3 regions of the Clostridium malenominatum genome follow, and region 2 is predicted to be linked to each of the others. Evidence: riboswitches for the same ligand, from Rfam matches in the RefSeq annotation. Region 2 holds a riboswitch; each other region holds the start of a gene.
The links. A riboswitch is a leader RNA that binds a small molecule or an ion and turns the genes downstream of it on or off. The one in region 2 is predicted to bind S-adenosylmethionine.
Positions count from the first base shown of each region.

Region 1: another riboswitch for S-adenosylmethionine. It lies ahead of metK (methionine adenosyltransferase); the one in region 2 lies ahead of ABDZ69_RS09810 (O-acetylhomoserine aminocarboxypropyltransferase/cysteine synthase family protein).
Region 3: another riboswitch for S-adenosylmethionine. It lies ahead of ABDZ69_RS08160 (methionine ABC transporter ATP-binding protein); the one in region 2 lies ahead of ABDZ69_RS09810 (O-acetylhomoserine aminocarboxypropyltransferase/cysteine synthase family protein).

Region 1 covers NZ_BAAACF010000003.1:351,837-357,571, reverse strand. The annotation lists gene mreB (rod shape-determining protein) at 1-219, shown strand, start outside; gene yyaC (spore protease YyaC) at 246-773, opposite strand; gene ABDZ69_RS13550 (tRNA 2-thiocytidine biosynthesis TtcA family protein) at 834-1,553, opposite strand; tRNA gene ABDZ69_RS13545 (tRNA-Thr) at 1,791-1,865, shown strand; tRNA gene ABDZ69_RS13540 (tRNA-Tyr) at 1,871-1,955, shown strand; tRNA gene ABDZ69_RS13535 (tRNA-Thr) at 1,996-2,070, shown strand; tRNA gene ABDZ69_RS13530 (tRNA-Tyr) at 2,076-2,160, shown strand; SAM riboswitch class I at 2,271-2,372, shown strand; gene metK (methionine adenosyltransferase) at 2,445-3,620, shown strand; gene recD2 (SF1B family DNA helicase RecD2) at 3,724-5,735, shown strand, end outside.
Region 2 covers NZ_BAAACF010000001.1:1,928,495-1,934,229, reverse strand. The annotation lists gene ABDZ69_RS09820 (potassium/proton antiporter) at 1-297, shown strand, start outside; gene metA (homoserine O-acetyltransferase MetA) at 380-1,288, opposite strand; gene ABDZ69_RS09810 (O-acetylhomoserine aminocarboxypropyltransferase/cysteine synthase family protein) at 1,315-2,592, opposite strand; SAM riboswitch class I at 2,662-2,758, opposite strand; gene ABDZ69_RS09805 (sugar ABC transporter substrate-binding protein) at 3,114-4,235, shown strand; gene ABDZ69_RS09800 (sugar ABC transporter ATP-binding protein) at 4,318-5,735, shown strand, end outside.
Region 3 covers NZ_BAAACF010000001.1:1,603,442-1,609,176, reverse strand. The annotation lists gene ABDZ69_RS08185 (ABC transporter permease subunit) at 1-416, shown strand, start outside; gene sigY (RNA polymerase sigma factor SigY) at 441-980, shown strand; gene ABDZ69_RS08175 (hypothetical protein) at 973-1,284, shown strand; gene ABDZ69_RS08170 (sigmaY antisigma factor component) at 1,281-1,490, shown strand; gene ABDZ69_RS08165 (aminotransferase class V-fold PLP-dependent enzyme) at 1,562-2,860, shown strand; SAM riboswitch class I at 2,925-3,023, shown strand; SAM riboswitch class I at 3,079-3,177, shown strand; gene ABDZ69_RS08160 (methionine ABC transporter ATP-binding protein) at 3,239-4,195, shown strand; gene ABDZ69_RS08155 (methionine ABC transporter permease) at 4,197-4,838, shown strand; gene ABDZ69_RS08150 (MetQ/NlpA family ABC transporter substrate-binding protein) at 4,862-5,692, shown strand.

The DNA.
Region 1 (5,735 bases), on a different contig from region 2:
GAACTAGCAGCTGATATAGCAGATAAAGGTATTGTAATGACTGGTGGGGGAGCTTTATTAAATGGTCTTGATAAACTCATACAAGAAGTTACAAAGGTTCCTGTCTATGTAGCAGAAGATGCAGTTTCATGTGTGGCTTTAGGTACAGGTAAGGTTTTAGATTTTGTGGATAAGCTAGACTTAAGTATGACAAACGATGATATAAACTTAATGAATTAATAATGAATTAACAAAAAGCAAAGTGATTAACTCTTTGCTTTTTTTGATTCATATCCAAGAAATAGTGCTTGTGTTATTGCGTTAGCTAGCTTGAATATAAAATCTAATCTTATTCTAGTATTGCTAAATATATTATTTTCCGAAGAATCTACGATTGCTATTATAGAGGATTCACCTACAGGAGGGAGTTTTTTGCCAACGCCTTTCCCAGGTTGAATTGGACAATCTCTTGCATGTATTTCACCTATATTATTCTCATGACCTAGGCAGGCATCTATGGCAATAATCTTTGCATTAGGGTGAGCATATTTAATTTCTGTTAGTTTCCTATCAATATTTAAAGCATGTATAGGATCGGAGATTGTTCCATATATAGGAAGAGGGAAATTCTTTTCGGTTAAAAATGTACCTACTAATGGACCTAAGCTATCTCCTATACATCTATCAGTACCTATACATACTATAACTGTATTAACATCAACATAATTGCATATAAAATTGCCTATCTTATAAAAACAAGCCTGGTCTTTATAATGTGCTCGAATTATATTCAAATAGCCACACCTCCCTAATAATGTATATGAGAGAGGGTGGCTTAATATTAATATAATTAACTAAAACTTACTTTTGTCCCAAATATTTAGCTGTTCTATGTTCATCAAAGCTCCTAGTAGATGGTCTTTTAATCCGGGAATGTCCTTCTCTAGTGCATAGGTTAAATCCTTCATGTATTGTCTTTTAGTAAGTCCATTTGCAGGACAAGGATTGTGTATTATAGGAAACTCATATTTTGCTGCAGTGCTTTTAATTTCTAATTCATCTATATACACCATAGGTCTTATGACGGTTATATCTTTTCTGCTTAAATAGGTTTTAGGTGAGAAACTATTTATTCTGCCTTCATAGAACATAGACATCAATAGAGTTTCTATAGCATCATTTTTATGATGACCTAAGGCTATTTTAGTGCAACCTAGATCTTTTGCTTTTTCATTTAATACTCCTCTTCTTAAATTAGCACATAAAGAGCAAGGATTTTTTTCTTTTCTAATATCAAAAACTATTTCTTTAATATTAGATTCTATCAAATAAAATGGAACATTTAGTTCATTGCATAACTTTTCTAATGGTGAGAAATCTGCACCTGTTTTAGGATCAATAGTAATAACAATTAATTCAAAGGGTTCTGGAGAAAAAGTTCTATACCTACTTAACAAATGTAGTAAAGTAAGACTATCTTTACCTCCAGATAAGCCTATTGCAACTTTGTCCCCACTTTCTATTAATTTAAAATCATTTACAGCTCTTCTTAATTTGCTTAGAAGTTTTTGCATAGTTATCTCCTTATCAGCTTTCGAATATTCTACTAGCATTATAATATAAAGTTATAAACAAATAAAGAATATAATTATATTAAATGCATTAATTTGAAGAAATGTGAAGGAAATAAGAGTAATATAGAGTAATAATCGTTACATTGCCCATAATGGCTGTTTTCGAGGTTGAATTTTATTAAATAAGAATGTATACTATTGCTTGTTAACAAATTAAGAATATTAATAATGAAATGTGCTGGCATGGCTCAACGGTAGAGCAGCTGACTTGTAATCAGCAGGTTGTAGGTTCGATTCCTATTGCCAGCTCCACAAATGGAAGTGTTCCCGAGTGGCTAAAGGGGGCAGACTGTAAATCTGTTGGTAGTACCTTCGATGGTTCGAATCCATCCACTTCCACCAATTTTAATTAATATTTTTAGATTGTTAAGTTATTAAATATGCTGGCATGGCTCAACGGTAGAGCAGCTGACTTGTAATCAGCAGGTTGTAGGTTCGATTCCTATTGCCAGCTCCATATATGGAAGTGTTCCCGAGTGGCTAAAGGGGGCAGACTGTAAATCTGTTGGTAGTACCTTCGATGGTTCGAATCCATCCACTTCCACCAAAAAAAGACACTGTTGATAGTGTCTTTTTTATTTTGATTAAGTAAAAAATTCCCCGTTGACACGGTAATGAGGTTATGCTATAGTTTTTAGAGTAAAATAGAATAAAAAGCTCTTATCAAGAGAGGTGGAGGGAAATGGGCCCTATGAAACCCGGCAACCAGCTATTATGCTAAGGTGCCAATTCCAGCAGATAATATCTGCAAGATAAGAGAAAAGGAACATTGTTACCTCTTCTTATCGAAGGGGTTTTATTTTTATAAAAATTAAATTGGAGGGTAAAAAGATGAGAAAATTGTTTACTTCAGAATCAGTAACAGAAGGGCATCCAGATAAGATATGTGATCAGATTTCTGACTCGGTGTTAGATGCTATACTTGAAAAAGATCCTAAAGGAAGAGTAGCTTGTGAAACTACAGTAACTACAGGGATGGTTTTAGTTGTTGGAGAGATAACAACTAATTGTTATGTAGACATTCCTAAAATTGTTAGAGAAACTATAGAATCCATAGGTTACACAAGAGCTAAATATGGCTTCGATAGTGATACTTGTGCTATATTAACATCAATTAATGAACAATCACCAGACATTGCCATGGGAGTAAATGAATCCTTAGAATCTAAAAAAGGAGAAAAGGATGTAGAAGAAGCTATAGGTGCTGGAGACCAAGGTATGATGTTTGGATTTGCTACAAATGAAACTCCGGAATATATGCCAATGCCAATAGCTACTGCTCACAAACTTGCTAGAAAGTTATCAGAAGTTAGAAAAGATGGTACACTTTCATACTTAAGACCAGACGGAAAAACTCAGGTTACGGTAGAGTATGAAGATGGAAAGCCAGTTAGAATAGACACTATAGTAGTATCTACCCAACATAGTCCAGAGGTTACTAGGGAAGAGATAGAAAAAGATATACTAAAATACGTAGTTAATGAAGTGGTTCCTCAAGAACTCCTAGACGAAAATACAAAATACTATATAAATCCAACGGGAAGATTCGTTGTAGGTGGACCTCAAGGAGATGCTGGCTTAACAGGAAGAAAAATAATAGTTGATACCTATGGAGGATATGGAAGACACGGTGGTGGAGCTTTCTCAGGAAAAGATCCTACAAAGGTTGATAGATCCGCAGCCTATGCAGCAAGATGGGTAGCTAAAAATCTAGTTGCCGCTGGAGTGGCAGATAAAATAGAAATCCAATTAGCTTATGCTATAGGAGTTGCAAGACCAGTTTCTATTGCTGTAGATACTTTTGAAACAGGAAAAATATCAGATGATAAAATAGTAGATATAATAAACAAAACATTTGATTTAAGACCTGCGGCTATAATTAATTATTTAGATTTAAGAAAACCTATTTACAAGCAAACTGCTGCATATGGTCACTTTGGAAGAACAGATTTAGATCTTCCATGGGAAAGATTAGATAAAGTTGAAGAAATAAAAAAATATTTATAAAATATACGAAAAAAAGGAGGGGTTTTAAATAACCTCTCTTTTGTTTGTATAAGGAAATAATATGGTATAATATAAATTAAATTAACAATTTAGGAGAGGTTTTATGGCAGAGATACAGGGAAGTGTGGAAGCTATTGTTTTTAAAAATGATGAAAATGGATATGTGGTAGCTAGGATAAAAGAAAAAAATAAACTAATAACCATTACGGGATGTATACCCTATATAATTGAGGGCCAAGAATTAAATCTAATAGGGGAATGGGTCACTCACCCTCAATTTGGGGAGCAATTTAAAGTTGACATTAGTGAGGAAAGCTTGCCAAATACAACAAAGGGTATAGAAAGATATCTAGCTTCAGGAGTAATATCTGGCATAGGACCTGTAACTGCGAAAAAAATGGTAGAAATTTTTGGAGAGGAAACCTTTAATGTTTTAGAAAATAATATTGAAAGGTTAAAAGAAATAGAAGGCATAGGAGATAAAAAAATAGCTACTATCCAGGAATCCTTTAATAAACAAAGAGAGCTAAAAAATGTAATGATGTTCTTCCAAAATTACGGAGTAACCACTAATCAATGTTTAAAAATATATAAGAAATACAAAAATGATTCTATAAGAATAGTTAAGGAAAATCCATATATTTTAACAGAAGATATAGCTGGCTTTGGCTTTAAAACTTCTGATAAGATTGCTCGTAATTTAGGGATAGAATTAAACTCTCCTTTTAGAATTAGCTCTGGAATAAAATATATTATAAATCAGTTTTGTGGTTTAGGTAATACCTGTATGCCATATAATAGACTTGTAAAAGAAGCCATAGAAATTCTTGGAGTTGCTGAGGAACACATAAAAGAAAGCTTAATATATAATGCTTATGAAGGTAAGATTAAAATAGAAGAATGTAATGGAGAACAATATGTTTTTACCATACCCTATTTTTATTGTGAGTTAGGTGTAACAAAAAAAATTCTTACACTTTCTTTGTGTAACTTTAATAAACTAGAAATAGATGTGGATGATGAAATTAATAAATTTGAAAAAGATAATCAAATTAAATTTGCACCCTCTCAGAAGGAAGCTATAAAAGGAGCTTTAATAAGTGGGATAGAGATAATTACAGGGGGGCCAGGTACAGGAAAAACTACTATAATAAATTGTATAAGCCAAATATTTGAAAAGTATGGTATGACAGTTTTTATGGCAGCACCTACAGGAAGAGCTGCAAAAAGAATGAGTGAAGCTACAGGAAAGGAAGCCAAAACCATACATAGATTATTGGAGATGGGTATGAGTGAAGAAGAGGAGCTTTTTACAAAAACAGAGGAGTCTCCCTTGCAGTGTGACGTTATAATTGTAGATGAAGCCTCTATGATAGATATACTACTAATGCACAATTTATTAAAGGCCATATCACTAGGTACAAGACTCATAATAGTGGGAGATGTAGACCAGCTTCCCTCTGTAGGTCCTGGTAATGTTTTAAGAGATTTAATTGAAAGTAATTGTGTAAAGGTAGTAAAATTGAAAGATATATTCAGGCAATCCTCGAAAAGTATGATAACCCTTAATGCTCATAAAATTAATAATGGTGAAATGCCAGTACTAAATGAAAAGGATAAGGACTTCTATTTTATAAATGGTGAAGAGGGAACAGTAATTCTAGACACCATAGTAGGACTTATAGATAAGAGACTTCCAACCTTTAATAAAAGTTGGGATAAACTAAAACATATTCAAATATTAACTCCTATGAGAAAAGGAGTTTTAGGGGTAGACAATTTAAATGAAAAACTTCAACAGGTATTAAATCCTAAGTCGCCTAATAAGAAAGAAAAAGAATTTAGAGAAATGTTATTTAGAGTGGGCGACAAAGTTATGCAAATAAAAAATAACTATTCATTAAAGTGGAAAAGAATAGCTGGATTTGGGGAAAATGAAGGAATAGGTATATTTAACGGAGATATGGGCTATATAGAAGATATAGACGAAGAAAAAGATGTCATTACAGTAATTTTTGATGAAGAAAGAAAAGTTATATATGAAAGCATGTATTTAGATGAATTAGAATTAGCTTATGCTATAACCATACATAAAAGCCAGGGTAGTGAGTTCCC
Region 2 (5,735 bases):
AAACTTGATTTAGTGGCGGAAGAAGAAACAGTGCTAAAAACCTTTACTGATTATTCAGGAGAAATTCACGCAGAGCTTTTGGAAGTAAAAATCCCTGGGCACAGTGAAATGGTAGGAAAGGCTATAATGGACCTGGATATACCTATGGATATATTGATAGTAATGATTAGAAGAGAGGGTAAGTTAATAACCCCACGCGGTGCAACTATAATTGAAGCAGGGGATATTATTATGATGGCGGGGGACAATAAGGTACAGCTTATGGAAATGCAGAATATAGCTGAGATTACTGGTTAAAAGAATTATAAATATAGGAGAACAGGAGAAAAGTCATAAAGGATTAAGGATGATTTTTTCTCCTGTTTTGTATTCACTAATTTTAATCAAGCATATAAGGGGTTTCTTGATAAACGTAATAATTTAACCAATTTGAAAACAAAAGGTTAGCATGGCTTCTCCATCGTACAATAGGGTATTTTATAGGATTGTCATCAGGATAATAATTTTTAGGTACAGAAATAGCAACTCCATTAGAAATATCCCTATCATATTCTGATTTTAATGTGAGAGGATCATATTCGGAATGACCCATAACAAATATTTGCTTTCCATCTATTGACATCACTATATGAACACCGCATTCATGGTATTCGGTAAGAATTTTAAGACTATCAATCTTTTCTATATCTTTTTTACTTACACAGGTATGTCTAGAATGAGGGGCAAAAAATTCATCGTCGAAGCCTCTTAAGAGCTTTTCATTTTTATAATTTACATTATGAGAAAATACTCCAAAAGCTTTTTCGTCGAGGGTATGCTTAGGAATATTATAATGGTGGTAAAGTCCAGCCTGAGCCCCCCAACAGATATGGAAAGTGGAAGTTACATTTGTTATACTCCAATTCATTATGAATTTTAATTCATCCCAATAGTCTACATCTTCAAAATCCAAATGTTCTACAGGAGCCCCTGTTATTATAAGCCCGTCAAACCTTTTCTCTTTTATCTCATCAAAGGTATTGTAAAAGGATAGAAGATGCTCTTGGGGAGTATTTTTAGATGTATGACTTTGAGGGTGAAAGAGGGTAATATCCACTTGTAGTGGAGTATTACCTAAAAGCCTTAATAGCTGAGTTTCAGTAACAATTTTAGTTGGCATTAAATTTAGTATAGCTATTTTAAGAGGGCGTATATCTTGATGATAGGCCCTTTTTTCATCCATAACAAAAATATTTTCATTATTTAATATTTCACTAGAGGGTAAATTGTTAGGAATTTTAATAGGCAAATTTCATCACCTCCTTGATGATTTAATTATTTTAGGGCTTCGTTTAAATCCCAAATTAGATCTTCTACATCTTCAATTCCAATGGAAACCCTAATCATATCTGGAGTTACACCTGCAGCTAGTAAAGCTTCTTCAGAAAGCTGTGAATGAGTGGTGCTAGCCGGGTGAATAACTAAGGACTTAGCGTCTGCCACGTTAGCAAGCATAGAGAATATTTGTAGATTATTTATAAATCTTTTACCTGCTTCAAGTCCACCCTTTATGCCGAAGGTGAAAATAGAGCCTACTCCCTTTGGAAAATATTTTTTAGCTAAAGCATTGTATTTATTATCCTCAAGTTCTGGATAATTTACCCAAGCTACATTAGGATGCTGTGATAAAAACTTCACTATTTTTCTTGTGTTTTCAACATGTCTTTCTACCCTTAATGAAAGAGTTTCAAGTCCCTGTAGCAGTAAGAAGGAATTAAAGGGACTTATGCATGCTCCAGTATCTCTTAAGAGTTGAACTCTAGCCTTTACTATATATGCTAGTTTTCCTAAATCTCTTGAATAAACTATATTATTGTAACCTGGATCTGGAGTTGTAAAGTCAGAGAATTTTCCAGATTCAGACCAGTTGAAGTTACCAGAGTCTACGATAACTCCCCCTATGGAAGTTCCATGACCACCTATGAATTTTGTAGCTGAGTGAACTACTATATCAGCGCCAAATTCAAAAGGTTTAATTAGATAAGGAGAGCCAAAGGTATTGTCTACAATTAGTGGTATGCCATTTTCATGAGCGATACTAGCTATTGCTGAAATATCTACTAAGTTTATGCCAGGGTTACCTATAGTTTCAATAAATATGGCCTTTGTTTTTTCGTTTATAGCTATTCTAAAGTTTTCAGGATCGTCAGGATTAACAAAACGAGTGTGAATTCCCAGTTTAGGTAGTGCTGATTTAAACAGACTATAGGTTCCTCCATAAATTGTAGCAGCGGAGATAATTTCATCTCCTGAGTTTGCTATATTTAATATAGAATAAGTAATAGCTGAAGCACCTGAAGAAGTAGCAAGTGCCCCAACGCCACCTTCTAAAGCCGCCATCCTTTGTTCAAATACATCAGTGGTAGGATTGCCTATTCTGGTATAGATATTGCCTGTTGCTCTTAATGCAAATAAATCTGCTGCGTGGTCGGCATTCTCAAATACATAAGAGGATGTCTGATATATTGGAACTGCCCTTGAACCTGTAGTTGGATCAGGACTTTGTCCTGCATGAACTTGAAGTGTGTTAAAATTTAAAATTTTTTTACTCATTAAAATCGCCCCTTTTATTTATAAAATTAAAAAACCTCTTCTAAAATAGAAGAGGTTAATTTCACGTTACTTCTATCTTTCAGCCTTTGGCTGCTGGATTTAGCACCTTATATTAACAGGTTGCTGGGTTTCATAGGGCCAGTCCCTCCACCGCTCTTGATAGATATTTTATTAAGTTTTAAACTATACTACTATAAAAATTAACTATTGTCAATGAAATTTATGCAGTGTAGGAGTAAATAGGTAGCAGAAGATATATTGAAACATTGCAACAATAAAAGGAAATAAAGATAAAACCAATTATAAACAAATTAAAATCAAAAAAGCATTGAAAGTGTCAAAATCTTATGTTAATATATAGTTAAAAATTTGGTTTCTTACTAGAATGTTTTGGTTTGTTTTTGAGAACCTATTGTAAACGTTTGGGAAGTTGAGTGGGGGTGTATATTTTATAACGAGTTGAGAAGTTAATTTTAGTATTATTAAACTTTTAAAATCATTATTTTTAAGGGGGATCACGTATGAATAAAAAGTTTTTAACTCTTACTCTAGCAATTACTATGACGTTAGTAACTGGACTTACAGGATGTGGAAGTAAATCAGACAAGAAAGTAGATGCAGACAGTAAAAAGGTAGAATACTCAAAGAATATCCCAGAAAAGATAGCTAAGGATTCTGATGGTATAAAAATTATGGTTATCCGTAAAATAGGGGGAGACGACCATACTGCTCAGTATTTAGCAGGAGCTAAAAAAGAAGGGGAATCTATGGGATTTAAAGTAGATACCTTTACCGCTAATGGAGATACAGCAAAGTTCCACGACGCTATAAGTCAGGCTATGGAAAAAGGGTATGATGGAGTAATTATTTCTCATGGTGACGATGCAGCTACCATAGAAGATGTAAAAAAATTAACTGAAAAAGGTATACCAGTGGTAACCTTCGACTCTAACTCAGACATACAAAACATAAAGGGAGTTACTATGACTTCTCAGGATGATGAATCTTTAGCTAAATTAGCTTTAGATGAGTTAAAGAAAGTAACCAATGGACAAAGTAAATTAGCATATCTTTGGGTTGATGGATTCCCACCAATGGTAAGCAGAAATAAAGTATATACTCAATTTTTAAAAGATAATACTGGTATAAAAGAATTAGATAGATTTGGTGTGGCAGCAGCGGATACTTCTGTTCAAACACAAAATGCAGTTTCAGCAATGCTTACAAAATATCCGAAAGGAAACTTAGATGCAATTTTTGCTACGTGGGATGCTTTTGCTATAGGAGCAGCTCGTGCGGTTAAAGAAGCTAATAGAACAGATGTTAAAATCGTTGGTATAGATATTTCCAATGCAGATATTCAGTTAATGCAAGAAGAAGGAAGCCCATGGGTAGCTACTGCTGCGGTAGATCCTAAGCTTATAGGTGCTGTAAATCTTAGAATTTTAGCTAAGAAAATAGCAGGAGAAGAAACTCCACAAACTCATAAAATGGAAGCTAGTCTAATAACTCAAGAGCAATTAAAGAAAGCAGGAAAAGCAGTTAATATGGACAACCTTTCTGAAGTAGTACCAGGCTGGGGTAAATCAGATGCATTCCAAGAAGCTTGGATGACTGAATTAAAAGAAATGTTTAAAAAATAATTATAACTACCATACAAGAGAACACATGGTTTATGTGTTCTCTCTGTAAATATTTTAGGGTAGGGTGAGGTGGATAGATTTAATGCAAAAGATAACATTGGACATGAAAAATATTTCTATTGAATTTCCAGGAGTCAAGGCATTGAAAAATGTTGATTTTACAACTGAAACTGGAGTATCCCATGCCTTAATAGGAGCTAATGGAGCGGGAAAATCCACATTGATGAAGGTATTGTCTGGTGCTTATAACCACTATACAGGAGAGATATATTTTAATGATGAAAAGGCTACTATTAGATCTCCTAAAGAATCTAAAGAATATGGGGTTCAAATAGTATATCAAGAGGTAGATACTGCACTTATTCATTATTTAACTGTAGCTGAAAATATTATGTTAAACCATATGATAGAATCTGATGATAAGAGCTCTATAGTAAATTGGAGAGAGATTTATAAAAAATCTCAAGAAATTTTAGATAATATGAATGTAAAGATATCTTCTAAAAAACTTGTAAGTGAACTAAGCTTAGCAGAAAAACAAATGGTTCTTATTGCAAGAGCAATCTCAAAAGATTGTAAGTTTCTAATATTAGATGAACCTACAGCACCACTTAGTAGTGCTGAAACAGAGGAACTTTTTAGAATTGTAAAGGATCTAAAAAAGAAAAATGTAGGAGTAATATTTATATCACACAGATTGCCAGAACTTTTCGAAATTTGTGATGAAATCACAGTAATGAGGGATGGAGAATTTGTAGTTAAAAAAGATATAAGTAAAACCACTCCAAATGAAATAGTAGAATATATGTTAGGAAGAAAAATGGACGAACAGTTTCCCCAAAAGGAAAATGTTATTGGTGAAAAACTTTTTGAAGTGAAAAATTTAAGTGATGGTGAGATGGTGTCAGAGGTTTCCTTTCATGTAAATGCAGGGGAAATAGTTGGTATATCTGGTTTGGTAGGAGCAGGTAAAACAGAACTGTGTAAGGCTATTTTTGGGGCAACACCTAATGTGACTGGTGAAAGAATACTTAATGATAAAGTGCTTTCTATTAAAAGTCCTCATGAAGCGGTAAAACAGGGCATAGCACTTGTGCCAGAAGAGCGAAGAAAAGAAGGGATATTGGTTAGTGAATCCGTTGCTATAAATATAAGTGTTTCAAATCTTGATAAATTTTGTAATGCGAGTAAATTTTTAAATTTTTCAAAAGAGAAGAAAGTAGCTAAAGATATGATAGGAAGTTTAGGAATTAAGACTCCTAGCCACGAAGCTAAGGTTCAAAATCTATCTGGTGGAAATCAACAGAAGGTAGCTATAGGAAAGTGGTTAGTAACAGATTCAGAACTATATATATTTGACGAGCCTACTAAGGGTGTAGATGTAGGAGCAAAGAAAGATATTTTTGAACTCATATACAGTTTGGCAAAATCAGGAAAAGCGGTAATATATGCTTCTTGTGAACTTTCGGAAATTTTAGGTATTACAGATAGGGTATACTT
Region 3 (5,735 bases), 330 kb from region 2:
AGGAATTATTTGTGAGCAAGGTACTAGGAGTATTTATACCATCTTATGCCACCACATTAATTTCATTTATCGCCTTTGGATTAGTTGTAAATATTGGAGGGTTAAAATTCTTTCGAGGCATTATATTTCCTAATATAAAATGGATTATATTAATAGGATATCTGGTACCAGCTATTACATTACTAGGACTTACCTTTACAGTATTAGTTTCAGCTAAATCTAAGACTTTTCAAGATGCACAGCAAGTTAGTGGGCTTATTATAATTCCTATTATATTATTAGTAGTAGGACAAATGACGGGTGTATTTTTGCTGACAAATTTCATTCTTGTAGTTTTAGGAACTATAATATATTTAATTGATTATATTTTATTTAACAAGTTAACTACTAATTTTAAATATGAAAAATTAATATAATACGGCATTTGGCAGGTGATAGACTTGGAAGAAGAAATAGATATAATAAATGCGGCAAAAGCTGGAGATAAGGTTGCTATAACTATGTTGATAAATAATAATTATGATATTTTAAAGGGATATACTATAAAGATGACTTCAAATATAGAAGAGGCTAAGGATATTGTGCAAGAAACACTGTTGAAAGCTATAGTTAATATAAACAAGTTTATTCCAAATTATAGGTTTTCTACCTGGCTTATCACTATTGCAACAAATATTTATAGAGACACTTTAAAGAAAAACAAGAGGTTAATACTTCTAGATGAGAGTATAGAGGTTTTTACTGAAGATATTGAAAATAAAGCATTGAATAATATTTTAATTAATCAAGCTTTATCTATTTTACAAGAATTGTCTTATGAAAAAAGAACGGTTTTTATATTAAAGCACTACTACAACTTTAGTTATGAAGAAATTGCGCATATAATGAAATGCCCTATTGGCACTGTTAGATCAAGACTTCATAATTCAATAAAAATTATTATAAGAAAAATGAAGGAAAGGGGTATAATTGATGAATGATAATAAAGAAATAGATAAAATGGAAGAGTTCATGAGTATTCTTTCAGAAGATCAATTTCAAATTGACTTAGATATAGAGGATATAATTGAAAATGCATTAAATATTATGGAAAGTAGAAAAAAGAGACGAGAAAATTTACTTTTTATAGGGATATCTTTTTGTATAATAGTCCTTTTGTATAGTATATTTTTTATTCTAGGAATTAGATATATGGTTTATTTTCAAGTATTTATGCTTCTAATAGGGCCAATCATCATAATACCTATTTCTAAAAGTAGAATAACGGAGGGAAGTAATATATGAAATTAGATGGATTGCAGTTGATTGGTTTAATAATTCTTATTCCAATACTTCTCCTACAAGGACTATGGATGTTTAATGATGCCAAAAAAAGAGGAGAAAAAAATTATTGGCTATGGGGAATTTTTGGTATATTAAATACTCCTAGTAATTTAATTATTTATCTTATTGTTACAAGAACCATAATTGATAAGTATGCAAAAAAATAGATTAAAATTAAGGTTTCATTTTACCCTATTCTCATAGTATATATAAAGAGAAATATTAGGGGTGGAAAATAATGTATAATAATTATAATTTAGTATTAGGGGAAAATGCAATAGTACCTTTAATTGATGGTAGAAAAGTAAGATATGTAAATTTAGATAATGCTGCAACCACTCCGGCATTTAAAAAGGTTGTTGAAGACTTATTAGACTTTTTACCTTATTACTCATCGATTCACAGGGGTATGGGGTATAAATCTCAGGTATCAACTAAACTTTATGATGATGGAAGAAAGGTTGTAGCAAAATTTGTGGGGGCGGATTTAAATAATTCGTCAGTGATATTTGTTAAAAATACTACGGAAGCTATAAATAAATTGTCTAATATGTTATATAATAAATATAAAGATGACATTATTTTATCTACAGAGATGGAACACCATTCAAATGATCTTCCATGGAGAAAGTTTAAATTAGAGCATGTTAAAATAGATAATCACGGTAAATTATGTTTAAATGATTTAGAAGAAAGATTAAAAAAGCATGGAGGTAAAGTCAAACTTGTTGCAGTTACTGGAGCCTCAAACGTTACCGGATATAAAAACGACATTCATTATATAGCGAGAATTGCACATAAATATGGTGCTAAAATATTAGTAGATGGAGCACAGCTAGTTCCACATGCACCAGTTAATGTGAAGGCTATAGATTCTGAAGAGCATATAGATTATTTAGTATTTTCTGCACATAAAATGTATGCACCTTTTGGAATAGGGGTGTTAATTGGTGCAAAAGATGAATTAGAGAATTTGCCACCAGATTATAGTGGCGGAGGAACTGTAGATGTTGTAACTTTAGATTCTGTTAAATGGCTTCACACTCCTGAAAAGGACGAGTCTGGGTCACCAAATGTTGTAGGGGTTGTAGCTCTTACATCAGCTATTAAAACTTTAGATAAATTGGGTATGAAGAATATTGAAGAATACGAAAATAGACTGTTAAAACATGCTATAAGGTCATTGCAGAGGGTGAAAGGTCTAAATATGTATTGCAGTGACTGTAATAAAAATGTCTCTATTATCACATTTAATGTAGATGGAATGTATCATGAGACTGTAGCTAAAATATTATCCTATGAGTTTGGTATTGGAGTAAGAAGTGGGTGTTTTTGTGCTCACCCATATATACAAAGACTATTAAATATTAGTGAGGAAGAGGTTAAGAAAATATCCAAACTTGCGGGTAGTAGGCCGGGCATGGTGAGGATAAGCTTTGGAATTTATAACACCTTAGAGGAAGTAGATTACTTTGTATATGCCATTAAAAAAATAATCTCTAATAAAGAAAGCTATTTGAAAAAATATAAAAATTAAAATTTACTGTTGACAATATATCATAATGCCTATATAATAATAAAAAAAGCAAATACAATATCATTACTTATCAAGAGAGGTGGAGGGACTGGCCCTGTGAAACCCAGCAACCTGTAGAAATACAAGGTGCTAAGTCCAGCGGTGATATGCCGAAAGATGAGAAGAATTAGGTTGTTAGCCTGAGTTTATTCTCAGGCTTTATTTTATTAATTGAATAAAACTTATCAAGAGAGGTGGAGGGACTGGCCCTGTGAAACCCAGCAACCTGTAGAGATACGAGGTGCTAATTCCTGCGGTGATATGCCGGGAGATGAGAAAAATTAGGTTAGACCTGAGAATTTCTCAGGTCTATTTTATTAGTATTTAAGGGGGACTGACATGATAGTAATTGAAGGAGTAAGTAAAAATTTTCAAGATAATGTAGTATTAAAAGATATTAATCTAGAAATTAATGAAGGTGAAATATTTGGAATTATAGGAAGAAGTGGTGCAGGAAAATCCACCTTACTTAGATGTTTAAATGCTTTAGAGGATTATAACCAAGGTAGCATAACCGTTGATGGTCACGAGATAAACAATTTGAGTTCAGAGGGAATTAGAGAGCTTAGGAAAGAAATGGGAATGATATTTCAAAACTTTAATTTACTAAACACTTTAAATGTTTATGATAACATAGCTCTACCTATGAAAATTTGGGGCAAAAATAAACTTGAAATAGAACGAAGAGTAACAGAATTGTTGAAATTAGTTGGTTTAGAGGACAAATCAAAAAGTCATCCTAGACAATTAAGTGGAGGACAAAAACAAAGGGTAGCTATCGCAAGAGCACTAACTTTAGAACCTAAAATACTTCTCTGTGATGAGGCTACTTCAGCCTTAGATCCAGAAACAACTAAGTCTATATTATCTCTTCTTAAGGAGATAAATGAAAAGTTAAATATCACAGTAATAATAGTAACTCATCAAATGGAAGTAATTAAAGAAGTATGTAACAAAGTGGCCTTAATTGAAGATGGTGAAATAAAAGCTTATGGCCCTGTAAAAGAACTTTTCTTAAAACCAGAAGGAGAACTGAAAAACTTATTAGAAGGTGGAGAATTACTTCCTAATCATGGAGTTAATATTAAAATATTTTTTCCAGGGGAAGTAAGTGAAAGCTCTGTAATAACATCCATGGCTAGGGAGCTAAATGTAGACTTTTCAATTGTATGGGGAAAGCTTGAAAGCTTTAGGCAAGAGGTTTTAGGAAGCTTGATAATTAATATAGAAAAAGAGCAAGAGAAAAGAATATGTACTTATTTAAATAATAAATCCATTCATTGGGAGGTGATGTAAAATGTATAAGGACATATTAATACCTGCGCTAAAGGATACATTGTTCATGGTAAGCTACTCTACAATCTTTGCAGTGATAATTGGATTTATATTATCTATAATTCTCGTAGTTACTGAAGAAAAGGGATTAAAGCCAAATAAATTTATATATGGTATTTTAGATTTATTAATCAATGTTTTAAGATCTTTTCCTTTTATCATATTAATGATATCAATTATACCATTGACAAAGTTAATTGCTGGAAAAAGTATAGGTAGAGTTGCTGCCATAGTGCCGCTTACCATAGGTGCAGCTCCTTTTGTGGCAAGGGTGCTAGAGTCAGCATTAAAGGAAGTTGATCCTGGGCTTATTGAGGCGGCAAAGTCCTTTGGAGCTACAAACATACAAATATTATTTAAAGTTATGTTAAAGGAGGCCTTTCCATCAATTATTAGAGGAATAATATTAACAATTATTAATCTAATTGGTTACTCAGCTATGGCAGGAACTATTGGTGCAGGAGGCCTTGGACATGTAGCTATAAGCTATGGATACAATAGATTTAAACCAGATATTATGATTTATACAGTTATAGTGTTAATAATATTAGTTCAGTGTATTCAGAGTTTTGGTAATGTAGTTTATAAAAATTTAAATAAATAATAAAAATTTAGGGGGCATTTAAAATGAAAAAAATATCAATTTTATTAGCAACAGCATTATTAACAATAGGATTAGCAGGATGTGGAGCTTCAAATGATAAAGCTAAAGATACTGCAGCTCCAGCAGGAGGAAAGGAAACTAAAAAAGAAATAGTTGTAGGAGCAACTCCATTACCTCATGCAGAAATTTTAAAGGAAGTGGGTAAAGTATTAGAGAAGGATGGTTATGCTTTAAAAATTATAGAATTTACAGATTATCAAATTCCTAATACAGCTTTGGCCGAAAAAGAGTTGGATGCAAACTTCTTTCAACACGTACCTTTCCTTAATAAAACTATTGAAGAGAAAAAATACGATTTGGATTATACTGTAAAGGTTCATATAGAGCCAATGGGTTTATATTCAAATAAAATTAAAGATTTAAAAGAATTAAAGGATGGAGCAGAAATTGCAATACCTAATGATCCTACAAATGGAGCTAGAGCCTTAAGAGTATTAGAAAATGCTGGGTTAATTAAAGTTAAGGCAGGAGAACTAGTAACTAAAATAGATATAACAGAAAACAAAAAGAATTTTAAGATTACAGAACTTGATGCTGCTCAGCTTCCAAGAGTACTTGGAGATGTGGATGCTGCTGTTATTAATGCAAACTATGCAATTGAAGCAGAATTAAATCCAACTAAAGATGCTATAGCAATCGAGTCCTTAAATTCACCTTATGCAAATGTTTTAGCGGTTAGAAAAGAAGATAAGGATAAAGAAAATATAAAAGCGTTATCAAAAGCCTTAACTTCACCAGAAATTAAAAAATTTATTGAAGAAAAATATGACGGAAATGTAGTTCCAGCTTTTTAATTGATATATACCTGTTTGTGTGGTAAACTTATGGTAAGTGAAA